Regions from separate parts of the Paenibacillus macerans genome, predicted to be linked through region 1. Evidence: riboswitches for the same ligand, from Rfam matches in the RefSeq annotation. Region 1 holds a riboswitch; each other region holds the start of a gene.
What was found. Region 1 has a riboswitch for cyclic di-GMP ahead of DYE26_RS32480 (S-layer homology domain-containing protein). Riboswitches for the same ligand answer to the same signal wherever they lie in the genome.

Region 1 (7,352 bases):
TTCGGCCAGGCGCGGATTGCCGATCATCAGATCGCGCGCGATCAGCGTCATTTTGACGACCGTTTCCCATTCCCGATCCTTGCGCTCGCGGGACGTTTGCAGATGCGCCGGGTTGTTGTCCGGCCCTTCCTGGCAGTTGTTTTTCACCCAGTCCAGCGCCCGCTTGTATTCCTCGGGGTCAAAAATCTCCTCTTCGATCCGGCGCGTAAATTCGCTCATGTCAACGTATTCGTTCCGCATGCCCAGATATTCCTGGAAAAAGGAGTCGTTCACCATCGAGCCCGCGATGCCCATCGACACCGATCCCATCGACAGATAGGCCTGATCACGCATCATCGCCGCCGCCAGCCCGCCGCGGGCAAAACGCAGCAGCTTCTCCTGCACATCGTCCGGAATCCGGTCGTCGCCTTCGTCCTGCACGTCTTCTCCGTAAATGCCGAACGCCGGCAGCCCTTTTTGCGCGTGCGCGGACAAGACCGCCGCCAGATAGACCGCCCCCGGCCGCCCGGTGCCGTTAAAGCCCCACACCGCTTTCGGAATCAGCGGGTCGGTATCCATCGTTTCCGTGCCATAACACCAGCAAGGGGTCACCGTGATCGATAGGCCGACTTCGGCCTGCTTGAATTTTTTTGCCGCGGCGGCCGCTTCCGCTACTCCGCCGATACATGTGTCGGCAATGACGCATTCCACCGGCCGGCCGTTCGGATAACGCAGCTCGGCGCTGAGCAGGCGCGCAACCGCCTTGGCCAGGTTCATCGTCTGTTCCTCAAGCGATTCGCGGACTCCTCGCCGTCTGCCGTCAATCGTCGGGCGAATGCCGATTTTCGGAAATCCGTTTCTCCATCTGTAATCGTTTTCAACCATACCTGTCCTGCCTCCTTGGCCTTGGAATATGGTCTCATTTTAAAATGAGCTAACCAGCTTCGTGAACCTACTATATTGCCTTATTCGCAGCACAAAACCGCAAAAAAGTGAACCTCTCCCGCAAGCCCCGTTCATCCGCCCAGACATAGCTTCCAAATAGCGCATCCATTGAAAACATGAAGCCTATGCAGGCGTGAATTTCGCGTACTGTACACCAGTGATCTTCTCAGCCCGTCAGAGTTACTACACCCCTTATTGGAAAAATCCAATAGATTGCCGGATATCGAAACGCCTTTTTTTCCTCTCATTGGAAATATCCAATAGATTTCGCTCGAAACGTCTGTATTGCGCCATGCTGGGATTCATCTATTGGAAAAATCCAATCAAACCGCCGCATCCCCACTTTATTTCCGATTCCATTGGAGATTTCCAATCAGAACGTCCGGCCAGGCAGGCCGCGAAAACCTGAAACCGCCTCCCGATCAGATCGGCTTGTTGAAATGTGAAACCTGAGGTCCAGCTTTTTTTCCAACCTCACCCGCTTGGGATATAATAGGCGTATCCATCCGATCGTGGGGAGGAACTCTAGCGTGCCAAAAATCGAAATTCCGCATCGCAAAAGCGATCGTTTTCGCTTCAAAAAAACGCCCGAGCTGCTGTTCGCCGGCCAAGTCGTCGATGAGCGCCGATTTTACGCCCCGCCGCAGATCCATGATTTTTGCGAAATTATTTATATTGTTGAAGGCGCCGGAGAATTCCGGATCGCGGGCAAAACGTACGAGGTTCGCCCCGGGGACGTGGCCGTATACAACGCCGGCGTACCGCACGAGGAACGCTCGCTGAGTCCGGAACCGTTCAAATTGATTTACTGCGGCGTAAGTAACGTGCATATCGAAGGCGTCCCCCAAGGGCAACTGCTTCCCGCGTACGTGGAGCCGGTCATTCCATGCGAAAAATACGCCTACAAAGTGGAAAGCTGCCTGTCGGAAATGCTGCAGGAGTGCGATTCGCAGGTACTGGGCTACGAAACGCTCAGCAACAACCTGCTGATGTCGCTCATTACGCTCTTGTACCGGATCGTCGACGTCAAACATCCGTTTGACCCGCTCAAGGACAAAAACGAAATCACGGTCCGGACCAAGCAATTTATCGATAAAAACTACACCCGCAGCATCACGTTAAAAGAAATCGCCGACACGCTGTACGTCAGCCAGCATTATTTATCCCACCTGTTCAAAAAGGAACTGGGCGATTCGCCCGTCAACTACCTGATCACCCGCCGCATCGAAGAGGCCAAACGCCTGCTTGCGGGCAGCGACGCAGCAATCCATGAAATCGCCTCCCGTGTCGGGTATGGGAATGACAAGTATTTTTCCATGCTGTTCAAAAAAGTGACCGGCCAATCGCCCAGCGCCTACCGGGACGCGGAAAAGCAAAAACGTACCGGGCGCTAAAGCAGCGGGAGTCGCTAAAGTAGCGGCGCGCCAAACTGTATAATGGTTGTTCTCTTACGTTGGGTATGGGGGATAACGGGGAAAAGAAGAGCCAAGAGCGGTGTACGAACTGCTACGAACTGCAAAAGTGCAGGCGATTTTCGTCGAAACTCCTCGAAACAGGTGGCTCAAATGTAAAAGCCCGAAAGTGCGGCGTGAATATTCACGCCGCACTTTCGGGCTTTTACTTTATTGTCAGTTCGTATAAATGTTTTTTTCCTTCATAAGTAAATTGAATTTCCCCGCTATCGAATTCGAAATCCCTAAGTATCTCTTTCTGACCGGTTTTGGTGTTATAGACAAATGCTTCATTGGTGTAACTCCCATCCGGATTGCCTGGCGTAGTGTAAACGCCCACGTACAAACCTTCCGAATTATCTACTGTATAATGATAAAATCTGCCTCCAGAGGCATGAAATTCTTCGATGACCTTGTTGCTGCTTGGATCATTAACATTCATTGCCCATAATTGTTGTCTTAGAGGCTGCGAACCACCACGAAAATCGGAAACGGTATGATATAAAATCGTATCGTTTACGGCAAATAAGTCATCAACTACGACATCGGCTTCGCCATCTTTAAGGGGTAGGGTTAGAAGTTTCGTCGATGTGTTGATATCCAGCGTATTATCTTTTGCATTACTTAGATATATACTAAAAGGCTCGGTAGGATAGTACTCTGGATAACTTTCCGTTTCAGGACGCTGCTCTAGCGTTGGCGCAGGAATCCAAACCATTCCTTTGGGTGTTTTAACGGCAAAGGTATATTTCTCCGCATTTTCGTCTTTTACTGCCACCTTATAAATCTCGCCATCGACATCGAGACTGATTGTTTTTTGAGATCCCTTACTATTATCAGTTGCAGGGCTGGTTTCATTTTTCGTTTGAGTAACTTCTGTTTTTGTTTTTTCCGTGGAAGCAGGCGCGCTTGTTATATTCCCGCAAGCCGATAGAATCACCGAACAAATCATGAAACCTATTACAAACTGGAGTGCCTTTTTGTTCAATACATTTGAGCTCCTTTAACCAAAATTTCATGCGCTTCTTTTATTGTATAACAATATTGCACTAATTCTGTGTCATTTCTGCTATTTAATGTTTGAAATTATTTAACAATTGGAAAAGAGGAGTACTTTTGTCTTTTTAAACGATAATATCCGAAAAAATATAGTATGGAAGCTCGGATCATCTATACTGTGACTTTTTTATCTATTACATTGTTGACAAGTGCTTTTTTTTGAAATATATTGAAATTGTTTGATAGGATATTAGTAATATTTTACTACATCCAGGTCTTTTTAACTATAATCGAATATTCGGCACACTAATCGAAAGATTAGGTCGCAAAGCCTTGGAGTCTAACAATTCGAAAAGCGAATTAATGACCGTCCGGCTGCATAACAATGAATACTATTGTTTATGCAGCCTTTTTTATTTTCCCCTCGTTCTCAACGGATTTTTCCGTGAGATATATAAAATACCCAAAGCAAGGAGGGTAGAAAATTAGTGCCTGAAAGGGAGGAATTCTATGAAAAAATGAGGAGGAACCAATGAAACGCGGGTTAAAAATAATATTGTCCTGGATTTGCATGTTTTCGCTTTTTGCCAGTCCCCTGTCCGTCTTCGGCGCAAGTTCGGGGGACCCCGTCTGGCCGAATCCCGGAGCCATTCAATTGAGCAAAACCGCCCAACCTACAGGGAGCCCTGGCGAGTGGGAAATTACGCTCAAGGCTGAAGGAAAAAACGTCCGGACCAGCTCGGACATCGTGCTGGTCATCGATAAGTCGGGGAGCATGGACCAGCGAAGTGGATGGTTTACACCATCGAAGATGGATAACGCTAAAGATGCCGCAAAGAAATTTGTGGATAATTTGCTGTTACCAAACTCTTCCACCCAAATCGCTGTGGTCTCATTTAATAAATCCTCTACCCTTATCTCAGGTTTTAAAGGTGCTGGCAATAAGAACGCTTTGAAAAATGCCATAGAAGGTATTGAACCGACCGGCGGAACGAATATCCAGGCGGGCTTGAAGAAAGCTAGCGACCTGTTGGCGAACAGTATCGCGCAAAACAAAATAATCGTGTTGTTAAGCGACGGTGAACCAACATTCAGCTTCAAGGGAACACATGCTGAAGGATTCAACTGGCCTAACAGCAGCAACAACTTTTCGATTACGAGTTTTGATTACGGAAAAACCCTTGGGACAGGTGCAGATTTTACTTTTAAAAACTATGATTGTAATATCTTTGGTTTTAACTGTAAAAACGACACCTACAACATCAACAATTATCAAGTCAAGGATAACGGCATCGGTACCATTTCCGAAGCAAAAATCGCCAAAGATGCAGGGCTCAAGATCTTTTCGGTAGGCTTGGAAGTTTCAAACAACAGCAACGCGATAAATGTGTTAAAAGACATTCAAAGCGAAGGCTACTTCCCTGCCAACAGCGATGAATTGAACACGATTTTCCGCGAAATGGCCGGAAAGATTTCCTATGCGGCTCAAAATGCCAAAGTCGTTGATCCGATGGGAGACATGTTCAATCTCAAGAAACAAGGCGCACAAGTCAGTCCTCAGGATTATTCCGCATCGCAAGGTACGGTAACTTGGAACGCTGCAACCGAGACATTTACTTGGGACGTCGGCAATATCGCCGAAGGTGAACCTGCTTCATTAACTTACAAAGTGGTCTTGGACCAATCCAAAAACCCCGTTTCTAATGTCCTCTATCCTACGAACGGCAAAACGACAATCGAATATACGAATGTTACGGGCGAGAAAGTTTCGAAGGATTTTGAGGTGCCGAAAGTAAGCATCGGCAACGGTTCCATCCTCATGAAGGGCTATAAAGTCAATGCGAGCGGCAAGCCTGTCAATGCCGAAGGCGTTGAAGTGGAAGGACCGGAATTCGCGGAATTGCTTTATAGCGAGTATTACAAGGATCAAAACGGGAATGAGGCTTTGCCGATCGGGGCTGCGGAATATTCCGTATCGGCCAAAAACATTGCCGGGTATCAGTTGAAGGTAGGAGAAAATCCTGTTAGCATCCGGCTTACCGCTACCAATCCGACACCGACAGTTTGGTTTGGTTATGAGGAAGCGGTTGAACGGACAGTTACCGTTCATTATTTGGAGCAGGGAACAGAAAAGGAACTCGCTCAATCAACTACGGTAAAAGGTGTCGCTGGGCAAAAAGTAACTCTAACGGCTGTCGAAATTCCGGGCTACACTCCGGAAAACAAAACTGCCGAGTACGTGGTTAAAGCCGAAGGCAGTAACGAGTACACCTTCTACTACGTCGCTAATAAGCAAAGCGTAGAAGTACAGTACCTCGAGCAAGGCACCAACAAGAAACTCGCTGACCCAACTACGGTTGAAGGCGTGACCGGGCAAACACTCGAGCTCAAAGCGATCGGCATCCCGGGCTACACCCCGGTGGAGCCAAGCTTCAACTATAAGCTTGGCGTGGAGAATGCTCCGCATATCTTCTACTACACACCGAGCGAACAAACCGTTACAGTGAAGTTCGTGGAGAAGGAATTGGGGAATGAACTGATCGAACCTCGCACTGTGACGGGACACACCGGCAAAACCGTAACTCTCGAAGCAGCCGAAATTCCGGGCTACACTCCGGAAAACAAAACTGCCGAGTACGTGGTTAAAGCCGAAGGCAGTAACGAGTACACCTTCTACTACGTCGCCCATAAGCAAAGCGTAGAAGTGCAGTACCTCGAGCAAGGCACCAACAAGAAACTCGCTGACCCAACTACGGTTGAAGGCGTGACCGGGCAAACGCTCGAGCTCAAAGCGATCGGCATCCCGGGCTACACCCCGGTGGAGCCAAGCTTCAACTATGAGCTTGGCGTGGAGAATGCTCCGCATATCTTCTACTACACAGCCAATGCCACCGAACCGGATGACAGCAGGACTCTGACCGTCAGATACGTGGATCAACAGACAGGTAAAGACTTGCTCAATCCAACTGAGCGTTCGGGCAAAGTAGGCGAAAAAATTACCCTGACGGCCGAAAATTACACAGACACCGTTACGGGGGCGGTTTACAAACCGCACGCTTATGAAGTGCCGTACACCTTCACAGAAGATCAGGTGCAGCAATTCGTATTCAAGTATGCCCAAGGCAATACCGGTCAGGAGCGTATTGTAACGATCCACCATGTGGACCGAGAGACCGATGAAGAGCTTATCGAGCCAACGGCTTCCAAAGGTATCGCCGGAACGAATTTGGTCTTTTATCCTGAACCAATTTCAGTGACCGATGTCGTTTATTTCCCGGAACAAACCAAATACGACATTAAAATTACACTAGACGCTGGACAGGAATATACCATCTACTACGTTAAAGGCGAACCGGATGAACTGGCACAGGTCACCGTCTCTTATCGAGATCGAGAAACAGGTAACGAGTTGGCCGCACAGGAGATCTACAAAGGCCGCATTGGGGCCGGAATAGAGTTCTCCGCTAAACAGGTAGAAGGATATACTCCGGAAGTTGCAAACCACACGCATACTTGGACCGACGATCCGAATCAGACTTATGTCTTCTATTACACGAAAAACGCACCGGCGGATCGGCAATTGACCGTCAAGTATTTGGAAAACGGCACAAACCGGCAATTGGCGAGTCAGACCACAGTATCCGGCAAACCGGGAGAGACGAAAACGCTGACGGCCGTATCGGTATCCGGGTACAATCCAGTGAAAGCGACCGCTTCCTACACGTTTAGTGATCAGGAAGGCCAAGAGTACGCGTTCTACTACACTAAAAAATCGTCGGATTCATCCGGCTCCAGCGGATCGGATAATTCGGGAAGTTCAAACCCGAATCCAAGCCCAAGCACACCGGAAGTAGATCCGCTTCCGCCGTTGCCGCCGCTGCCTGCCGTTCCGCCAAAACTGGAAACGGAAAATCATTACGACTACATTAACGGGTATCCGGACGGCACGGTTAAGCCGTTGAACAATATTACCCGTGA
Region 2 (7,352 bases), on a different contig from region 1:
ATGTCGGTTAGATTTTTCTCATCATCAACAAGTAGTACTTTGGTACTCATTCATAAGTCACCCTCCTATTCTATGAAATAATAAAGGAAAAATTAATATTTGCAATATACAAAATTACAAAAATGATTAATATTTGAAATAATGTGACAATCATCAATTTAAAGGTGGGAGAAAAAATGCGTCTAATTTTATTGTCAGGCGGTGCGGGGAAACGGCTATGGCCTTTGTCGAACACGAACCGCCCGAAGCAGTTTTTGCCCGTGCTGCGGCATGAGGGGAAAGCGGAAAGCATGCTGCAGCGGGTTTGCCGCCAGCTTTCCGGCGCGGGGCTAGGGGAGGCGTTGTTGTTCTCGGCCGGCCTCGGACAAAGGGAGCTGATTCAAGGGCAGGTCGGCGATCTGGCGCCGATTCTCGAGGAACCAGAGCGCAGGGATACCTTTCCGGCCATTAGTCTGGCCTCCGCCTACTTGCACAGCAAGGAAGGCTGCGGTCCTGACGAAACCGTAGGGGTTATGCCGGTCGATGGCTATGCGGAGGATTCCTTTTTTCAAGCCTTGGGCAAACTGCCCGGCGTGTTGGCGGACGCTGGCGCCGATCTGGCGCTTTTGGGCGTGGCTCCCGACGCGCCTGCGGATAAATTCGGTTATATTGTGACGCAGCAGCCGGCCGAAGCGGACGGAAGCTTGCGGGTGCGAGCGTTTGTGGAAAAGCCTTCCGCGGCTAGGGCCCAAACGTTGATTGACGAGGGCGCCTTATGGAACTGCGGAGTGTTCGTGTTTCGGCTTGGATTTCTGCTTGATGCGCTTAAGCAAAGGGGCCTGCCGGCGGATTACGATGAGCTGCTCGGCATGTATAAGCTGCTTCCGCGCCAAAGCTTCGACATCGAGGTGGTGGAACGAACGAAGCGCATTGTAGCCGTTCCTTATCAAGGCCGCTGGAAGGATATCGGCACATGGAATTCGCTTTCGGAAGAAATGGAGCAGCAGGTCAGCGGGAGCGGTTATGTCTGTCCGGATTCATCCGGCTCCCGGATTGTCAATGAGCTGGATATCCCCGTGGGCGTATGGAGAGTGCCCAACATTGTCGTGGCCGCGGGACCGGACGGTATTCTGGTCACCGACCGGGAAGCGTCGGCCGGCATTAAAGATATGGTGGCTCAAGTCGAAATCACCCCCCGTTTTAAAGAAACCGGGTGGGGCCGGAAGACGGTGTTGACCGCAAGACGCGCGGGCGAAACGGAATCGTTGACCAACCGGGCCGTGATTTCCGCAGGCCGTTTTATCGGTTATCATGAACATGGGCGGCGCAAAGAAATCTGGATCGTGATTGCCGGCGCGGGCGAAGCGTGCATTGACGGCCAAACGTTTCCCGTAGAGGCGGGAAGCGTTGTTGTCGTTGAGCCCGGCATGAAACATGCGCTGTTGGCGTACAGCGATCTGGAGTTGATCGAACTGCAAATCGGCCGAAAAATCGAAGACAGCGACATGATCCGTTATGCCGATCCTTGGATGGCGAAGGAGGGAAAGGGGGAAGAGCAAAACCATGAGGTGCCGGCCAGGCGGTAAAACCGGACAAGCGGTTGGCGAATGAGAGAAAACATGGCTGAGGAACAACAGGACATCGATACGTACTACTTGGAATCATTTCAGGAAGGTATCCTTAAATGCGACACTAGGGGGACGATCGTGTTTATGAACCGCAGGCTCAAAGATTTGTTCGGCTTGGAAGAGATGACGGGGCAGGATATTACGGCTTTTACCAAAGCTATGGATGCGAACATTCAGCAGGAGGACCATAAGCTGACCAAGACCATACAAGCGTTTCGAAAAGGAGAGGTGAACGGAAATCAGGGGAAGTTCCCATATGCCCAAGGACCTAGGCGTTTGTTCTCGTTTTATGTAAGCCCGGTATTGGATACCGCGCAAACGGCGTGTTACGGGTATTTATTGGTATTTCGGGAATGCGGCGAAGAAGAGGCGGCCGATCCGCAGAGACGCGAAATGATCAGCGTGGTCTCCCACGAATTAAGGACACCTCTGACGACGCTGCTGGGCTATGTGGAAATGTTGATGCAGTACGATATTTCCGCGGAGAACAGGCGGCGTTACATGGAAATCATTTTTGCGGAAGGAAACCGGTTGTCCCATCTGCTTGAGGATGTTTTGGACAGTGAGCGGCTGGAATCGGGAGGGTATAACTATCATAAAACTTATGTACCGCTGATTGAACTCATTCACGAAGTGACCGAACGGTGGAATTTGAAATCATCGCATCTTATCGAGGTGGATTCCGAGGTTGAAGACGCTTTCATCTACGCGGACCGGTTTAGAATGTCTCAAGTTTTTGACAATTTAATCAGCAATGCGATTAAATATTCTCCCGGCAAACCATTAGTACTCATCCGAATCGCGGAAGAAGCAGACTATTATATCATCGAGGTTACGGATTACGGAATAGGAATTCCCGCGGAGATGCATGCGCGGCTGTTCGATAAATTTTATCGAGCCGGCAATTCGGGTTCCCGTCAAATTAAGGGCAGCGGCGTGGGCCTTTATATCGTCAAAAAAATTGCAACAGACCACGGGGGGACGATTACGTTAACCTCGGAAGTAGGGCAAGGAAGTACATTCTGCTTGCGTATGCCAAAACCCGTTCATTTGGATTAAGCGTTTCCTATTTTATAGCACAAAAACCCAAAACGGCGCTTGACCAAACGATCATGAGAAACTCCTGCGAAAAGCGCAAAACATAAGGGCAAAAAATGCCGCTATTCCGGCGATATCCGTCAATTTGAGAGAAATAGAGACGATTTATGCCGCTATTGTCTTCAGTCGCAAGGAAACGCCCGCGTTCTGGGCCCTTCACAAGCGAATAAGGAACAAAGATGCCGCTAATGGGGATGAACATGCCCGGCTCCGGATAATAAGCACATAAATTACCGCTATTTTGAAGACCGGCGTTTGGTGCGCTCCAGCAGCCGACTGTCGAATACCTGTTTTCTAGGTTGAGCCTACTTAAATTAATATACATATAAAAAAACAAAAAAAGCCTTCTGTTCGGTAGCTGGCTGCCATCCTTGCGGGAAGGCCCTTTAGCTTTGCGTCGCTGCCTTTCGACAGGTTTGCCGTTTATCGTAGCCGCTTTTTTCACAAAAAACATCGTATCACGATTCCATAAAACATGCAATCCATTTCCTGGTAATCCGGGTGCGCAAAATTTCTCTTGCCACTCTTGGAATATTAAGGTATGATAATACCCTTCTTGCAAAATCGCCTTGACTGAAGTGGACGGGTCTGCCCGTCTATGAGGGGGGACCCCCCCTCTAAATAAGCTTATCGGAGGTGTTTAACCGGATGCTTTATTTCACGCTGGCTTCCAAAGCCTATGCCCGCAATTTGCAGTACCGCGGAGCCCATATGGTGCACAACCTCGCGAGCGCGATGTTCGGATTTATGTATGCGTGCATCTGGATCGGGTTGGGGAAGGACCACCCGCTGGGAGAGTACGGAACGCAGGGAATGGTGAATTATATCGCCTTCACCCAGGCGTGTCTCTGGATCACCAGCTTCATCACGAACGGGCTCGGCATCCCCCAATCCGTCAGGACCGGGCAAATCGCGCTTGATCTGATGCGTCCCGTCCATCTGTTCAGCCATACGATGGCCAGGGAATGGGGACAGATCGCCTACCAGTTCATTTTCAAATCCATCCCGATTTATCTCCTGTATTTCTTCATTTTTTCATTGCAAATTCCAAATCAATGGACCGCCGTGTTGTACACCGTGTTAGGGTTGCTCGGGGCCTCCTATCTGTCGATCTGCATCAATTATTTGATCGGCGTAAGCGCCTTGTGGACGATGGAATCGTCCTGGCTCTATTGGGCCAATAGCGCGCTGATCAATTTGCTTGCCGGATTTTTCATCCCGTTGGAATGGCTGCCCGGACCGCTGGAAAACCTCGCCTGGCTATCGCCTTACCCTTACCTGCTCTATGTTCCCACAACGATTTATCTTGGAAACGGAAGCGGCTCCGCCTTATGGGGAACGCTGCTTTGGTGCGTCCTGATGACTGCTTGCTGCTTGCTGGCAACCCGGCTGCTGCGGCGGAAAGTGGAGGTGCAGGGCGGATGAACGAGAGGAAGGGGCCTGGCGCTGAGAACGGGCAAAAGCCTGGGAGAGGGCGGAAGCCAAAGAACGGGCGGAAGTCTAAGAGCGGGCAGAAGCCTATGAGCGGCATAGACGGCACGCACGAAATGTACGATGACATTAGCGGCAGCGGCGGACGATTTTCGAAGGTCACTGCCGGCCCGGCCCGGTCCGCTGGCGCGAAGCCGATGTCTTGGCTGAACCTGTACCGGCTGCTGATCCGTACGAGCATAAAAAGCCGGATGCAGTACAAATTCAATTTTGTGCTGGGTACGGTGCTGGCCGCGTTGATCCAGATTTCCGAATTTCTGATGATCGCGATCGTTCTGGACAAGTTCGGCGTAATACAGGGCTGGTCGGTTTACGAGATCGGGTATTTGTTTGCGGTGATGACGTTGTCCAGGACGCTGTACCGCACGTTTGCCGAGGAGGTGCACCATCTGGAAAAATACCTGGTCGGCGGAGAGCTCGACCAGCTATTGACGCGGCCGATGCCGGTGCTGCTCGCTTTAATGCCGCAGAACTTCCGGCTGATGCCCGGCGAACTGCTGCAGGGCGGTTTCATCCTGTGCTGGTCGCTCGGCGCGATGACGCATAGCGGACAAGTCGGCTGGATTGCAGTACCGTTTACGCTATTCATTATCGTTACCGGCGCGGTCATTTTGTTTTCTATCGGACTTGCTACGGCTACGCTCGGTTTCTGGACGACCCGCATCAGCGAACTGCAAAACTTCACCGAGGATGCCGCTCAAACGGCGGCGCGATACCCGCTCACCCTGTATCCGAAGTGGATGTCCTCGCTATTTTTGTTCGTGATCCCGGTCGGCTTTGTGAATTATGTACCTTCGCTCTATATTTTACGGGGCGAATGGGGGCCGTGGATCCTTGCGGCGACGGCGGGGGCGGCGGCGGTATGCTTAGCCGCAAGCCTGCGGTTCTGGCTGTTCGGCATCACGAAATATCAAAGCACAGGAAGCTAAGCGCACAGGGAGAGTAAGAACGGAAGGCCGTAAGTACAAGGAAGCTAGTGCGTACGAGTAAGTGAAGGCATGCTGTGTATAAGTCAGTGAAGGCATGCTGCGTAAGGGTAAGCGAAGGCATACAGGACGAAAAGGAGGAGCGGCTTATGATCGAAGCCAGCCATTTATATAAGGAGTTCAAAACACCCGTCGTGCGGGAGGGAAAGCTGTCCGGCCTGCGTACGCTGTTTTCGCGGGAATACCGGCTGAAAGAGGCGGTCCGGGGCATCAGCTTCAACATCGAGCGCGGGGAGTTTGTCGGTTATATCGGTCCCAACGGCGCAGGTAAGTCGACGACGATCAAGATGCTCACCGGCATTTTGCATCCGACCTCAGGCACGGTTATGATCGGCGGCCTCAATCCCCATCGCGACCGGCGGCGGGCCGTTCGCAGGTTGGGTGTCGTGTTCGGACAACGCAGCCAGCTGTGGTGGGATTTGCCCGTGAAGGATTCCTACGACATCCTAGCGGAAATGTACGGCGTAAGCCCGGCGGAAAAACGGGAGCGCCTGGACCGGTTTGCCGAGCTGCTGGACCTGCACGAATTTTGGATGACGCCGGTGCGCAAGCTGTCGCTGGGCCAGCGGATGCGGGCGGACATTGCGGCCGCCATGCTGCACGATCCGGATTTGCTGTTCCTCGACGAACCGACGATCGGCCTTGACGTGCACGCCAAACGCAACATCCGCCAGTTTTTGCAAACCTTGAACAAGGAATTCGGGAAAACGATCCTGCTTACCACGCACGACATGGACGATATCGAGCAGCTCTGCAGCCGCGTGATGGTGATTAATCACGGGCAGCTCGCCTATGACGGGACGATCCGCGCGCTGCGGGACATGATCGGCTTGCCGACGGTCATCCGCGTAAAGTTCCGGGGCGTGTTTCGGATGCCGGAGGGATGGAGAGAGGCGCGACATGTTGCCTCGAACCCGGGGGAAGGGATCAAGGCGCGGCATGTTGCCGGGAACCAGGAGGAAGGGTTCGAGGTACGGCATGTTGCAGGTTCCCCGGATGGCGCTGCCTCGGCCGGATTCGTTCGGGCGACGGCGGGTCCGCAGGCCGTTCGGGCCACGTTCGCCCCGTCCGGCCTGCCGTTTCGCGTCACAGGCATAGAGGAGAACACGGTCGTCATCGAAGCCGACCGGCGCGAGATCGGGACCATGGAGATCATCCGGGAGCTTGGCGGCTGGGGAGAAATCGACGACGTCGACATGGAGGAGCCCGATTTCGAGGAGGTTATCCGCAGCTTTTCGGCGTCGTAGGTATCGCTGAGCTGCTGCTGGCAGTGGCAAAACGAGCTAAAAGGGCTAATAAGGTCCGCTGTATCCGTTGCATGCTACAGATTACACTAGTGTTTGCTCCGATACTTTTCAGATTTCCCGCAATTGCTAAGTTTTCGAGCCGATATTACACCTGCTGAGAATCTAACGGTTGTTGCAGCTGCTATTTTACGAAAAAAGATCTTTTTAAAGGCCTAAAGCCGAGATCAGTGCTTGACAAAATAAGCGTCTTGGTATCCCTGCATGCTGCTTTGCACGATTATTCCTTTTGTTCAGGGGGGAGAGGGTGAGGGCTAATCTCGGTCCTTTCATTTTCCCGGTGTCTTGCCCTATTCCTCCCTTCAGGTCTGCTTCACTTCTCCAACCTCCTTCTCACAAGCCTGTCTAACGATCTGGAACTAATGATCTCGAACTAATGATCTCGAACATGTCCGCTGCTCCCAAACCTATTTTCCTCTCCTAAATTCTCTTCCTCTCTGCTTCCGGATCAAATGGGATAATCGTGCAAAGCGTCCGGACAGCGGATGTTGATCTGCTCTAATCTGAGTCAAATAGCCGGGTTTTAGCTAAATAAGCGCTAAGGCAACCGTTAGAATAGATCTTCCGGCTGGGGAGTTGGATAGATACGGCGAATCTCCCATAAACTATGTTCGATCAGAGGAAAAATTAATGAAGAAGCAGGCTATGAGTTACGAAGTGATAGTTACGAAGTGGTAGTTACAAAGTGATAGGAGTGAAATTGTGAAGAAAATAGGGCATGTTACGTTGCTGGTGAAAAATTACGATGAAGCGATTGAGTTCTACACGAAGAAGGCGGGTTTCGTCCTGCTGACGGATAACGCGTTCGGAGGCGGGATGCGTTGGGTGACCGTCGCCCCGGCTCAAGATGCCGGAACGGCGATCGT
Region 3 (7,352 bases), on a different contig from region 1:
ACCCGTTTTGCCGCAAAATTTGCAGTTGCTCGTCCAGACGGCTTTTGGCGATCAGACCGCGCGTTCCGGTTCGATCCACTCCATAATAGGACAAGGCGATAAATCCCCGCGTTTGCTGCCAAGCCGCTTTGTCCGGCTCCCGGTAACGGTGGATTCCCGCCACGGCATGCACCAACAGCACCAGCACCATAGCCAGCACCACAAATTGAACGGCCGATTTGACCGCTTTGTTCCGCTCTTTGCGTCCGACATCAAGCGCCTTGCGCGGCTTGTTTTTTCCCATAGTCAGTCAACCTCACTGTATGAACCCTTGTCCTTGTGGGAATCATTAAAAAGATTTTTAAAAAGTGATCTTCTCCGTTTGTTCGCTTTGCGGCTTTCTTTTTTGGCTCTGGCCTCAACATCCTGCGGCGTTTCCCGCGTACCCCAGGTGGATTTCCAGAACGTGACCCAGGCGACCGGCATTTGCCAAAGCAGCACCAGTTCGTAAAAAACACAGAATACCAAGCCGAAAATCCAAAGTTTGCTTTTACGGAACAACAGATGCGCAAAGCTCATCAATAAAGCCATCAATATAAGTCCCATCAAAAATGTGCCCGGAAAAACGCCGTAAACGAGCGGCACATACACGAGATTGTACAACACAACGATCGGAGCGGCGATCGGAACGATCAGGCCTATGTAAAAAAACAGCGCCATGAACGGTTCTTTACGCCAGATGAACGTCCCGGCGCGCAGCGACTCCCGCAGCCAGGAGCGCTTCCAGCGCATCTGCTGCTTCAGGAAGACGTCCAGCTTGGACGGCACGATAGTGGAACAAATCGCGTTGTCCTGGTACCCCGTCCGATGGGAGCGAAGTATGAAGTTGGTCATGCTGCGGTCATCGCCGAACGTGGCCGGCTGGCCAAGAAATTTCTGATTCAACCAGGCGTCCGCGTATTTGAGCACCAGCTCTTTCCGATAACATGACAGCGGACCGGATAGACAGGTAACGCTGTCGAACCAGGATTCCGCCGCTTTCATGATGCGAAACGCGATATAATAGCGAACCGTCTGCAGCTTGGTAATCGAATTCGTATATTTGTTTTCCACGTCCGTCCGGCCGGCCACCCCGCCCATTTTCGGATCTTGAAACGGCTGCACGAGGTGAAGGATGGCGTCCGGCTCCAAAAAGCTGTCCGAATCCACGAACACGACCAAATCATGTTTGGCCATCTCCACGCCTTTGACCAAAGCGACCCGCTTGCCTCCGTTCTCCGGCAAGACAACCAGTCTGAGGCGATTCCGAATGTCAAACCGCTCCGCTTCCTTATGCAGGCGCTCGACGATCTCGTTGATCCGCTCCACCGATCCGTCGGTTGAACGGTCGTCCACAACGATCACTTCCAGCTTGTCGATCGGATACTCCTGATTGATGCAGCTGAGCACGGTGCGCTGAATCCATTGCTCTTCGTTAAAACAAGGGATAATGATCGTCACGCCCGGCGTATAATCCGGATTGACCGGCACGTTGCGGTACAAAGCCCCGAAAAAATACCGCGTCAGCAAAAATATGGCCGCCGTTAGACTGTATAAATAAAGCAGAATGTTGTATTTGAAATAGATGATGCTTTCGGCGCGCATCAGCAAAATAATCGTCATAGCGACAAACAGCAAGCCGCTGGCCGTATACACGGAATAGCCCCAACGCCGTTTCTGAAAGTAATTGTAAAGGTTGCTTTCAAAAGCAAGCGCCGCCATCGGCTTCTCCCCGTCCGGCGTGTCACGGGTAAACCTGCGAACGACCGATGCTTTTATTTTTACCTTCGACTCAAAACCCTCCGGCATCGTCCCCGGCGGAATGTTAAAGCGCAGCTCGAACACATCGCCTTCACGGCATGTTTCGGCCCTCTCCGATTCCAGTTCCACCAGAATCCCCGTTGAAGAAATGTCCGCGGCCATGCCGCTTATTTGGGACTTTGCGTCCGCCTTTTTCCCTTTCTTATCGGCTCCCACGGGCAGCAGCGAGACGGGAAAATCAGCCTCATAGCGCAAGCTGAGCAGACGGGGCATCTTATTGTCGCCATGATCGGCGGATTCACCGGGCCCATCGTCCTTTGAGCGCAACATGCCTCTGCGGTCCGACGCTTTGCGGATGTTCTCCGGATCGGGGACATGGGCAAGCAGCCGCCGATCCGCCTTGGGCGTGGAGAGAACTTCAACCGGCTTTTGTTGTGCTTTGTTCTTTTTCCTCAAGTTCATTGCCCCTTAACCTTTAAGATGGGCCCTTTACAGGCTCCAGTAATGATAACCCGAAGCTTCGAATTCGGATTTATCGAACACGGCTTTAATATCGAAAAACACCTTGCTCTTGTCCGCCCCGAACAACCGGTCGTAATCCTCACGAGCCATGTTTAGAAATTCCCTGTGAGGGACGGCCAGCACCACCACGTTCAAATCACGCAAATCGGGCAGCTGCGCCAGCTCCAATCCATGCTCTTCATACACGAGCCGCGGGTCCACCAGCGGATCGCAGACAAGCGGCTGGATATCATATTCCTTCAGCTCTGCGATAATATCCGTGACCTTCGTGTTGCGAAAATCGGGGCAATCCTCCTTGTAGGCCAGGCCGAGGATACCGACTTTCACATCCGACAAATCTTTCCGCAGGCGCATCAGCAGCTTTACGATGCTGCGGGCGACATATTTGCCCATCCCGTCGTTGATGCGCCGCCCCGCGGAAATGATTTTCGAATGGTACCCCGCATCTTCCGCTTTATAAGTTAAATAGTAAGGATCGATGCCAATGCAATGGCCGCCGACCAGCCCTGGGGTGAATTTGAGAAAATTCCATTTGGTTCCCGCCGCGGCCAGCACCGCTTTCGTGTCGATTCCCATCCGGTGAAACAGCATGGATAGTTCGTTCATAAAAGCGATATTGATGTCGCGTTGGGCGTTTTCGATCACCTTGGCCGCCTCGGCCACACGGATACTTTCGGCCCGGTAAACCCCCGCCTCGATCACCAGCTCGTAAACCTGCGCCACAAGACCAAGCGTCTGCTCATCCATGCCGGAAACGATTTTCACGATGTTCTCGAGCCGGTGAACCTGATCGCCCGGATTGATTCGTTCGGGGGAATAGCCGACTTTAAAGTCGACCCCGCATGTAAGCCCCGACTCCGCCTCCAGGATCGGAACGCACACTTCCTCGGTGACGCCGGGATAAACCGTCGACTCGTAGACAACGACCGAACCGGGGCGCAAATGTTTCCCGACCATCGCGCTGGCGTTCTTGACATAAGTAAGGTCGGGCACTTTATCGTTTTGAACCGGCGTAGGCACGGCCAGGATGTAAAAGGAAGCCTCCCCCAGCCTCGCCTCATCCGAGGTAAAGTCAATCGAGCTCGCCTTGATCGCCGCGTCCCCGACATCGCCGGTCGGATCTTTCCCCGCAAGGTAATCGGCGATTTTCCGGGGACTCACGTCAAACCCGATGACGTCAGCCTTGCGGGCAAACGCGACCGCTAGCGGCAAACCTACGTACCCTAGTCCGACGACAGCCAGTTTGGCCGTCCGCTTTACAATGTTCTCATATAGTTGATTCAAATCCATAAGTTCAACCCCATTCATTTCCCGATGAGTATCCAAAGATGCCGAGCAAGCGTTCGTTCCTTATTTCATCCCGTACAGCTCGTCCAGAAGCACAAAGGAATAACCCCGCTGCTTCAACTGGTCGATTACCTTCGGCAAGGCTTCCAGCGTATGGAGGCCGTCAAGCATATGCAGCAAAATAACGCTGCCGTTAGTCGTCTGCTTCAGCACCCCGTTTAAAATGTACTGAGCGTCATGGTCGGAATTCCAATCCAGGGTGGTCACATCGTACAAAGCGAGCGTCTTATACCCCGTGGCCGCGATCACCTTGGCCGTCTCCTTGTTGATCTCCCCGGTCGGAGGCCTGAACAGCATCGCCGGCTGCTGCTGAATCGCTTCGGTGATGATGCGGTGCGCCTTGACCACTTCTTCCTGCAGCTCGTCGGGCGGGATTTGCGTAATCACGGGATGGCTGTAGGTATGATTCGCCACAAGGTGACCCTCTTCGACGATAGCTCTGGCCAGGTTCGGATTGTTCTCTACGCCGTTGGCCCGCAGAAAAAAGGTCGCTTTGACGTCATGATCCTCTAGGATCTTCAACAGACGGGTGACGGTCAAATCGCTGCCCCAATCGTCAAAGGTCAGGGCGACGACCTTCTTGCCGTGCGGGTTCCATTTGGCGATATCGCTGGCGTTATAGATCAGATTATAGTCCGCCTGCTCGTAATCGGGATTGATCCGGGCGGCATCGTATCCCGGGATTTGCTCCAGCGGCTTCCGCTCGCCGCCGTCACGCACCAGCTTTGCGAGCGGCACCAACTTATAGCCTACTTCTTTCGCCGCATCCGCAATATAGGAAATGGAGGAAACCACCTCGGGATTCACGTCCGTATTTAGCGCGATAATGCCGCCGCGGCTAATGTACCTCCGTATGTAATCGCCGATTTCCTTGGCGCTTTGCATGTCGCTGTCCTTCGGATTGATGTTGTAGGAAACGACGGCTTTTAGTCCGGTTTGCGCCGCCACCAGGCGAACGTCTTCGCTCATACGGGCCCCCCGGGTCCGGACGAACTGCGGCTGCTTGCCTGTCGCGTCGGCAATCAAGCCGTTGGTACGGTTGATTTCTTTATAGATTTCTTCATAGCTTAAGGTCGTCAAGTCGGCGCGCGTCAACGTATTGTTCTCCACCTCGTGGCCGCGGCTGGTTAGTTCCTTGACCAAATCCGGCTCTTCGGCCGCCCGCATGCCCGGGACAAAAAACGTCGCTTTGATATGATGCTTGTCCAGTTCATCCAATAAACGCTCGATCGTCTCGCGATCGCCCAAACCGTCGAACGTTAGGGAAAGCTCCTTTTTGGCCGTATAGACAAAAGACAATGTTTTGCTCGGTTCCCCCGTATAACGGGCAATCGGCTGCTGCTGCAATGAAGCGGTCTGCGCCCCGGACATGGGGGAGGCCCCATTCCCGTTGTCCGCCTGCGGACTGGCCCCGCTGCAGCCGGCCGCCCAAAACGCAAGCAGAGCTGTGGCTAATCCGATTCGAATCGACCGGGCGCCGTTTCCTGCCATCGAAATCATTAGTTCACCTTCTTTTGTAAAAGTAATTTTTTTCCAATCAAAATCTTCAAAATAAAAAGACCGCCATACTTACATGGCGGCCGGACAATCATAGCGCAGCTTGCACCGCAATTCCCACCACGGCTTGCGCACGCTTTAGACTCCAAACTTTGCGTCCTATCCTTTCGAATAGTTTGCCTTTGGTTTAGAATTTTAATTATTTAAATTTATTATAATCGACTCCGGCTGGAAATCAATCCATAGTTTATGAAAAAAAGCGGATTCACAAAAAAATATTCAGGAGTGGGGGCCCATTTCTTTCCATGTCAAATAGCCTAGAAATGGAGCTTAAAGAAGCGCGCCGATAAGCCTGCGGTGCTCTTTTGTATTGCTCCGGGATAATCCAGCAGAAAAATAAGGGCAAAAAATGTTGCTATTCCGGCGATATCCGTTCATTTGGGAGAAATAGAGGTAATTTATGTCGTTATTTTCCCCCGTCGCAAAGAAATGCCCATGTTCTGGACCATTCATAGGAAAATAAGTACATAAAATGCCGCTAATGGAGACGAACACGTTGGGGCTCGGATAATAAGTACATAAAGTGTCGTTATTTTGAAGGGTAGGCGGTTTATCGTTCCAGTCGGCGGCGGTTAGAACTAAAACAAGGGCGCCTGCTCCTAACGGAGAGGGACACCCTTGTTGGTCGATCCGGTTTTCATTAAATTATTCGGTGCCAAGGAAAATATAGCGGGCCAATACGAGCACGGCCAGCACCCACATCAGCCAATGAATTTTGACTTTGTTTTTGGTGAACAGGTTGTTGAAGCCCCCCAGAATGACGTAAGAGACCAAACCGGCGGCGATCCCGTTGGCGATGCTTCCGGTGAAAGGCATCAATACGATCGTCAAGAACGCCGGGAAGGCATGCAGGAAGTCATCCCATTCGATCGATTTGACCTGGCCGATCATCAGCACGCCGACGATAATCAGCGCCGGAGCCGTTGCCGCGCTCGGCACAACACCGGCCAGCGGCGCGATGAACAGCGCCAGGAGGAACAAGATCCCCGTCGTTACCGAAGTGAGCCCGGTGCGTCCGCCTTCGGCCACACCAGCGGTGCTCTCTACATAGGAAGTGATCGTGCTGGTGCCAAGAAATGCGCCCGCGCTGACGCCAACCGCATCCACCAGCATCGCCTTGCCGATTTTTTTCTCGCCTTCTTCTTTGTTTTTCATCAAGCCGGCGCGGGTAGCCGTACCGACCAAAGTGCCGAACGTATCAAACAATTCAACGAACGTGAATACAAAAACAATTTCAAACAGACCCAGATGCAAAGCCGCACCCAGATCGAGCTTGCCCACCGCAAGATTGTCAAAAGCGGGCAGCCAGCTGGCGCCGGAAAGTCCGGAAACGTTAGTAACGCCCATCGGAATACCGATAATGGTGGTGGCGATAATCCCGATCAACAGCGCTCCTTTAACCCGCAGCGACATCAAAATGGCAATCAGGATCAAGCCGATCAACGTTAATTGAACATCGGGGCTATGGACGAAATCGCCCAGCGTGAAGTTGATGCTGCTGCCGGGAACCGTGGCGGACGTATCCGTTACCCCCGACAGATTAGCGCCGATCAGGTTGCTCATCTTCAAACCAAGGCTGGCCACAAACAGGCCGATGCCGACCGTGATGGCCGCTTTAATGCTCTGCGGCACGGCAACCAGCAGCAGCTGGCGAACCTTCGTCACCGTCAGAATCAGAAAAATGATACCGGAAATAAATACCGCGCCGAGCGCCGCCTGCCAAGTAATAGCTCCACCCGAACTAAGCACCACGGTCATGAAGTAAGCGTTCAGCCCCATGCCCGGTGCCAGCGCGATCGGAATGTTGACGAACAATCCCATAAGAATCGTGATCAGCCCGGCGCCAATCGTGGTGGCGAAAAATACCCCTTCCACCGGAATGCCCGCTCCGCCGGGTCCCAAAAAGATCGTGTTCACGAACAAAATGTAAGCCATCGTCATGAACGTGGTGATCCCCGCTATAATCTCCGTTCTTACATTCGTGCCGTGTTCCTTAAGCTTAAAGAACCGATCCATGTAAAAATTCTCCCCCTTAAAATGAGTCGGAAAACGACAAAAAGCCCGAGGTCAATAAATGTTCCCCGGGTCCCGTAAGCCAGAAGAAGCATGAGAACCGCATAGGCCTTCCGGAAAAAACTTAATACCCG
Region 4 (7,352 bases), on a different contig from region 1:
AGAAAGCAGGCAGAGGGCGATTCAGCCGAAAAGCTGATCCGTATTTTGGCGTTTACGATGGTGCTCTCGTCGATGAGCGCTACGATGTTTAATATCGTGCTGCCGGAAATTAAAAACGAGTTCCAATTATCCGTGGCGCAGGTCAGCTGGGTATCCACCATTTATATGCTGATCTATGCGATCGGATCGGTCATCTACGGGAAATTGGCCGACGTATTCAGGTTCAAAAATTTAATCACGTTTGGCTTGGCCGTGTTTTGTCTGGGCTCGCTCGCCGGGCTTGCCGCCCAGGCGTTTTGGATGGTGCTGGCCGGGCGGGTTTTGCAGGCGGCGGGAGCGGCGGTCATTCCGGCGGCGGCGATGATCATTCCCGTCCGCCACTTTCCGCCCGAACGCCGCGGATACGCGCTCGGCATCACGGCAACCGGACTGGCTGTCGGGGGGGCGATCGGACCGGTCGTCTCGGCGCTAATCGTCAGTCTGGTCGATTGGCGTTGGCTGTTTTGCATTCCGATGCTGATGCTTGTCACCTTGCCGTTTTACCGCCGTTATTTAAGCGAGCAGGCGCCCAAATACGCCAAAGTCGATTGGCTGGGGGCCGGTCTGCTGGGCGGTGCGGTTGCGTTGCTGCTGCTGGGCGTTACTTACGGCCGAATTACCTTCTATCTGGGCAGCCTGCTCCTGTTCTTGTTGTTTTTTATCCGCAACCGGACTGCGGCTCACCCGTTCGTGGATCCGCAGCTTTTCCGCAACAGAAGTTATTCCCTGGGGCTGCTCATAGCCATACTGGCGATGGGGATCGGTTACGCGCTCCCGTTCTTGACGCCGCAGCTGCTGGCGGATGTCAACGGGCTTGCCTCGGGCTGGATTGGCTTCGCTATGGTTCCGGGGGCGGCGGTGTCGGCTGTTCTGGGCAGAGCTGGAGGCAAGCTGGCGGATGCCAAGGGCAACCCGTTTGTGTTTTGCAGCGCGTCCATGCTGCTGCTGGTTTGCTTTACCCTGATCTCGATCTTCGCGGGAGCGGCGGTCCCCATCATTGCAATATTATTGATCCTTGGCAACGTCGGACAGATGTTTATGCAAATTGCCTTGACAGGCACGATATCGCGGACGCTGGCCAAGGAACAGACCGGGGTTGGCATGGGGCTGTTGTCGATGTCGAACTTTCTTTCCGGCGCGGTGGCGGCCGGCGTCTACAGCAAGGCTGTGGATCAAGGCGGCAGCGTGCATTGGAACCCGTTAAACCTGTTTGCGAATTCCGGTGTTTACAGTAATATCTATCTCATTCTCGCAGCTTTGGAGATGATTATGGTACTTTTTTATTATTTTTACTTTTTGCGAAATGAACGGCCCCGTCTGCAAAGTTCGTCTATCAACTGAGGCTAAAGTCGCAAAAAAATACTAAAAATTTTAGATTTTTTCGTCTTATTGGGCTAATAAATGACGCCAACGCTTCCGATAGAGATAGAGAAGGACATAAAACTTTACACGATAATGGCAAACCTGTCGAAAGGCAGGGACGCAAAGCTACAGGGCCTGTAAATTTTTTACTGGCAGCCAGTTACCGAAGGAGGTTTTATTTTTTATGCGTAAATTGATGTTTGCAACGTTGACCCTTGTACTTTTGTTTGCCGGTTTCGGCGGGACAGGGGCGCGGGCGGCCGAACTTGAGGGCTGGCTCAATAAGGACAACCTGTCTCAGGGAGCGGTGACCATTCATTACGACGTGAAGCTGAATGTCAAGACCAAGCTGGTGATCGAGAAAGGGAACAATAAGTATACCTATAATCTGACCTACGGTGCCCAAGGAGAGACGTTCCCGCTGCAAATGGGCAACGGGGATTACACGATCAGCCTGTTGGAACAGATTAAAGGGACTACGTACCGCCTTGTGCAGAAGGATACGGTGAAGCTTGATTTGCAGGATGAGACGCCGGTCTATCTGAGTTCGACGCAAAATGTGAATTGGAATATAGACGGTCTGGCGGCAAAGAAGGCGGCGGAGCTGACGAAAGATGCGGCTGCCGATGAAGATAAAGTGAAGGCCATTTATAATTACATCATCCGCACCATCAAATACGACGACAGCCTGGCGTTTACCGCTACATCGAATTACCTGCCGAATATCGAGCGTACCTTGACTGCCAAGAAGGACACCTGCTACGGCTTTTCCTCCCTGTTTGCGGGGATGCTGCGCAGCGTTGGGGTTCCGGCCAAGCTGGCGATGGGATCTTCCGACTATGTAAAAACATATCACGCCTGGAATGAAGTTTATATAAACGGACGCTGGGTGGTTATCGACACGACGGCCGATGCCGGCTGGAATGGAACGACGACCGCTTTTACAATGATCAAAGATGCTTCGAAATATAAGGCGGACAAGTTATACTAAGCCAGTTCAATAATAAGACGAATAGGAAAAAAAAGAGCCTTGAACGACTGTTCAAGGCTTCTTTGTTTGGGCGGGATATGCTAATCTTCTTATAAAGGGGAAGAGTATCCAAGCGGGGGAGTCTGGCTCTTATGAGAGTAATACTTGTGGATGATGAACAACTGGCCTTGAATTATATGGAACGGTTATTGCTGAAGCTTGCCGACGTGGAGGTTGTCGGGAAATTTACCGACCCCGTCAAGGGGATGGGCGAAATTCTCCAAGAACGTGTGGATGTGCTGTTTTTGGACATCAGCCTGCCGGAAATCAACGGTATTGAACTGGCGGAACGGATTTTGGAAGCAAGACCGGAGATACATATCGTTTTTGTCACGGCGTATGATGAATATGCCATAAAAGCCTTTGAGTTAAACGCTCTGGATTATGTGCTCAAGCCGATCAGAGCCGAGCGCCTGGCCAAAACCGTGGATCGGATTCAGGAGCGGCTGAAAGCGGGACAGGAGCAAGTCGCCGGTTCCGAACAGGATATCAAAATATGCTTGTTCAAACAGGTAAAGGTGGAGGCGCGGCATGGACAGCCGACCCTCCTGCAGTGGCGCACGACGAAGGCGCAGGAGTTGTTTCTCTATCTCTTGCAGCACCGGGGAAGGTTGGTCCGAAAGTCTACTTTGATCGATGTCTTATGGCCGGAATACGAGACGGACAAGGTCAACTCGCAATTATATACGTCCGTGTACCATATTCGGAAAACACTTAAGCCTTACGGAGACCATTTTCAAATTGTGAATACGATGGAGGGTTACATCCTGAATACCCATCAGGTCCGCTTGGATATCGACGAATGGGAGGCCAAGCTGGCTGCGCTGCCGCCCGTGTCCGGCGATTCGCTGGACGCATATTTGGAGACGATGAAAATCTACACCGGAGATTATCTGCAGGAATACGATTACTGGTGGACGGAAAGCGAGCGCCAGCGGCTCAAGGCCATTTGGCTTCACACTTCGCTGGCGATCGCCGATTGGTACCTCGGGCAAGAGCTTTGGGAGAAGGCGGGAGCTTACTATCACAACATCCGCACCCTTCATCCCCAGGAAGAGGCGCCTTATTTTGCCCTCATGAAAATATACGCACTGCAGCAGAACTTTGCCATGGTGCACCGTCAGTACCGCGAACTCGCAGCCGTACTGAAGGAGGAACTGAACGTGGAGCCCAGCCACTACATAACGGAATGGTATGGACAATTTACGGAGAAAGCGGGGCAGGCACGTTAAGCCGCCCGCTTCCGGCGTTTTTTTATCATAGAACAAGCAATCTTGACCGGCCGTTGGCCGGTTTTTTTGTTCAGAATTTGTATAGATCTTGCGCGTATACTCCGAATGAACCATTTCAGTCGAATTTTCTGCGGCCTTTTCGCAACGTTCGCAATTAAGGGAGTTTTTTGGAGATGAATGTAGTCGGCCATTTCAGGGACGATTCACGGGGGGTGGAACTGCCCTCGCTTACGGAGATCGAATTGACGAAACAAGATAAAAGGAAACGGAGCAGGGGTTTCTATATGGATTACCGGGGGAACCGGGTAGGGATCGTAGCCACGCGGCATGGCCCTGTATTTTTTTGCAACGGTCAGTTTTATCTATTGCAAGAGCGGGAGCGGGACTATCATTTTTCGCTGCAACGCCGGAAGGGCAGAAATTTTTTTCGTTTTGAGTGGCGCGGCGAGTTCAAGCTGAGGTTCGTTTACCCCCAGGTAGTCTATCGGGACGGCCGAAGCCGGGAAACCGACGAAGTTAGCGATTTTTGCCACTGGCTGGTGGAGGCCGTAAAGAAAAAAAATTTCTTTGCGTTTTATACGTTGGGTTTTGAAGCAGGGGATCAGACAACTTTCACAATAGAACTGCGGGAGCTATTAAAATAATCATAATTTTTGTTGAATTTTTTTATAATTTGTTGAGAATTTGTTCAGAACGACGAATTAAGATGAAAGCGTCGCCCAATTACATAAACCGGACGAGGAGGGAATTGGAAAAAAATTAAGATATTATAAATGAACACATTTGAGATAAGGAGGGAGTGCTCTAAAAGCATGAAGAAAAAATGGATGGCTTTACTCATGGCCGGCGCGTTGTTCTTCCAAGGCGTCTTTGGTATGGGAGCGGCGCAGGTCAGCGCAAATCCGGATGAAGCTTCCGGCGGAGAGGCTGCGTACAGTGCGACCGATGCTACGTATGGACTGGCTGCCCCTGCAGGTGCGGCTGCGGCTGCGGCCGAAAATGCAGACAGCATCATTAAGGGAGTCCTAGTTAAGGATGCGAAGGGGACGGTAATCGACGCGGTTTACAATCCCGCCAATCAGCAGCGTTCCAAGTTGGGAGACGCCGTCAGCATCGAATACGAATGGGAGCTGCCGGATGGACATGGCTACACAAACGGCAGCACATTTGAATTCAAAATCCCTAAGGAGTTTAAAATTTTCAACGAGGTAAACGGCAAGTTGACGATCGACGACGGCAGTTCAATCGCCGATTTCACGGTTGGCACGAACGGCGATGTGAAGATCGTGTTCAACGAAAACGTCGACAATTCGAGAGTCTGGGGCACCTTTAAGGTTAATACGGTGCTTAGCGAAGAGATCAAGGGCAGAGCGGATGTGCCGATTTCTTTCCCGATTCAGGGCGGAGAGCAGAATGCTGTGATCAAGCTCGCGCCGAAGGACGGATCGCTCCTGAAAAAGACCGGGATTGCCGACAAGGACAAATCCATCACCTGGACGATCGACGTCAATACCTCGCTCGACAAGATCGACAATGCGAAAGTATCCGACCAGATTCCGCCGGGACTGAAGCTGGATGAAAGCTCGATCAAGGTTTACGAGCTGCTGCCGAATGTCGACAGAGGGCCTGACTTGGGGAATTTGGTCGAACCTGGCTCCACAACCTACGGAACGGCCGTTGAACCGGACGGTTCGGGATTCCAGGTCAATTTTAATCAGCCAAGCATCAATTCGGCTTACCGCATTCAATACACGACTTTGGTAACGGGTGAGGAAGAGACCGAATTTACGAACAGCGCGAAGTTGACCGGAGACAATGGCGTTTCGAAGGCGGATGATGAGACGATTACGATTACCCGCACGCCGCTTTTCACCAAAAAGGACACCTCCTACGATAAAGAGACTCAGACGGTGACCTGGAGAGTGCAATACAATTATGGTGAAAAGACGATAACCCCAGCCGGCGAAAGGCTGATTCATGACCGTTTCAACAACAGCATGGTGCTGGTGGAGGATTCGGTCAAAGTGCTTAAGCCAGGAACGAACGAACCGGCTGACGGCATCACGTACAAAGTAATTCCGGTGACCGATGACAACGGCAAAAACGGGTTCGATTTGCAATTTGAATCAGAGGTTACTACCGCCTATGACATTGAATATCAAACCAAAGCGATAGACCGCATTTATAAGGATACTCCGGTTACTAACGACATCTATGCAACGGTCGACGGCAAGGAGAGAAAGGGTTCCGATTCGTTCACCTTTAAGAGCGGAATTGGGGTAAAATCATTTGGCGGTGTCGATTACAGCGCTAAGATAATCACCTGGAACATCGTCGTCAACGAAGATAAGCAGCCGATGACGAATCTGGTGATCAAGGATACGTTTACGAGCGGCGGTCTGGAATTTATTCCGAGCAGCGTTAAAGTAACCTCACCGGGGAAAACAGTAACCAGTTCCACATACGATTTAGAGGTTGAAGACCCAACCAAAGGGTTTACTTTAACGTTTAACGAAGAAATAACGGATAAGTACACCATTACCTACAGTACGAAGTTTACTCCGGACAAATATCCGTATCTGAACGAGGCAACATTGGATTGGACGGAAAACACGCCTGGAGTTGCGTACCCACTCCAGGCTCCGTTTAAACCGAATACCGAAACACAGCAAAACGGCCGTAAAGTTGGAAAAAGTTATGATCCGAAGACCAAGGTACTCACCTGGGAGATCGTAGCCAACTATAACGGCAACCTGGTCAACAACGCGGTGTTGACCGACAAATTAGAAGCGGATCAAAAACTGCTGAAAGATGAAGTGAAAGTTTATAAAGCGACCATAGGGGCTGATGGTTCGGTAGTTCGGGGAACCGAGGTAACGGATCCCGCCCAAATTACCGAGGCGGCGGATAATACGTTCCGCATCGAACTGGGAGATATCAACTCGCCTTACGTAATCACGTTCAAAACCAAGCTGGAGAACGTGCTGGTCGTCGATAAAGTGCCGAATACGGCGGTTATGACCGGAGGCGACGGTAAACTCTGGAGCTGGCACGCCGACTTGCCGATCCCGCGCGGCGGCGAATACGTCAACAAAAGCGGTACGCAAAACGGCGGCAAAATCGATTGGAAAATCGTGATCAACGGAAGCCAATCCTACGTCGAGAACGCAACCATCATCGATACGCCGAGCCCAAACCAGGTTTTGCTTCCCGACTCCTTCGAACTATACGAAGCGGTCGTGAACTCGGACAAGAGCGTGACTCCGGTCGGGGGGAAGCTGACGAAGGACCAGGATTACTTCCTGACGATCAAGACGGACCCGGAAAACGACAGCCAAGCGTTTGAGCTTAAGTTTGCCGCAGAGTTCATAGAAAACGCCTGCGTTCTGCAGTATTCGTCGGAAATCGCGGTCTCTGCCGACCGGGAAGAAGTAACGAATACGGCAAGCTTTGCGGGCGAAGGTATCAAAAACGTTTCCCAGGAGTCTTCGAACAAGATTCAGGTGCGCTTTACCGACGGTTCGGGCACCGGTTCGGGCCTCCGCGGTTCTTTGGAACTAACGAAGGTCGATAAGGCTGATCCAACCCAAAAACTGGCTGGCGCTACCTTTGAACTGCTGGACAGCGACGGTAAGCTGCTCGGAGAGAAGACCACCGATGAGGAAGGCAAACTGACCTTTACCAAGCTG

Region 2: linked by a shared signal. The riboswitch ahead of DYE26_RS33165 (hypothetical protein) and the one ahead of DYE26_RS32480 (S-layer homology domain-containing protein) in region 1 are both predicted to bind cyclic di-GMP.
Region 3: linked by a shared signal. The riboswitch ahead of DYE26_RS18230 (polysaccharide deacetylase family protein) and the one ahead of DYE26_RS32480 (S-layer homology domain-containing protein) in region 1 are both predicted to bind cyclic di-GMP.
Region 4: linked by a shared signal. The riboswitch ahead of DYE26_RS03060 (transglutaminase-like domain-containing protein) and the one ahead of DYE26_RS32480 (S-layer homology domain-containing protein) in region 1 are both predicted to bind cyclic di-GMP.

The regions. Positions count from the first base shown of each region.
Region 1 is NZ_UGSI01000002.1:2,062,969-2,070,320, reverse strand. Features, by position in the region: gene DYE26_RS32495 (L-fucose isomerase) at 1-864, opposite strand, end outside; gene DYE26_RS32490 (AraC family transcriptional regulator) at 1,455-2,318, shown strand; gene DYE26_RS32485 (hypothetical protein) at 2,542-3,363, opposite strand; cyclic di-GMP riboswitch class I at 3,665-3,757, shown strand; gene DYE26_RS32480 (S-layer homology domain-containing protein) at 3,907-7,352, shown strand, end outside.
Region 2 is NZ_UGSI01000001.1:3,583,383-3,590,734, reverse strand. Features, by position in the region: gene DYE26_RS16185 (response regulator transcription factor) at 1-50, opposite strand, end outside; gene DYE26_RS16180 (sugar phosphate nucleotidyltransferase) at 177-1,565, shown strand; gene DYE26_RS16175 (PAS domain-containing sensor histidine kinase) at 1,599-2,666, shown strand; gene DYE26_RS33165 (hypothetical protein) at 2,674-3,042, opposite strand; cyclic di-GMP riboswitch class I at 3,056-3,136, opposite strand; gene DYE26_RS16170 (ABC transporter permease) at 3,354-4,130, shown strand; gene DYE26_RS16165 (ABC transporter permease) at 4,334-5,125, shown strand; gene DYE26_RS16160 (ABC transporter ATP-binding protein) at 5,272-6,429, shown strand; gene DYE26_RS16155 (VOC family protein) at 7,189-7,352, shown strand, end outside.
Region 3 is NZ_UGSI01000001.1:4,039,652-4,047,003, forward strand. Features, by position in the region: gene DYE26_RS18215 (polysaccharide deacetylase family protein) at 1-283, opposite strand, end outside; gene DYE26_RS18220 (glycosyltransferase family 2 protein) at 286-2,241, opposite strand; gene DYE26_RS18225 (nucleotide sugar dehydrogenase) at 2,269-3,591, opposite strand; gene DYE26_RS18230 (polysaccharide deacetylase family protein) at 3,652-5,148, opposite strand; cyclic di-GMP riboswitch class I at 5,221-5,336, opposite strand; gene DYE26_RS18235 (NCS2 family permease) at 5,851-7,221, opposite strand.
Region 4 is NZ_UGSI01000001.1:654,936-662,287, forward strand. Features, by position in the region: gene DYE26_RS03055 (MFS transporter) at 1-1,380, shown strand, start outside; cyclic di-GMP riboswitch class I at 1,487-1,569, shown strand; gene DYE26_RS03060 (transglutaminase-like domain-containing protein) at 1,586-2,392, shown strand; gene DYE26_RS03065 (response regulator) at 2,524-3,663, shown strand; gene DYE26_RS03070 (hypothetical protein) at 3,837-4,307, shown strand; gene DYE26_RS03075 (collagen binding domain-containing protein) at 4,476-7,352, shown strand, end outside.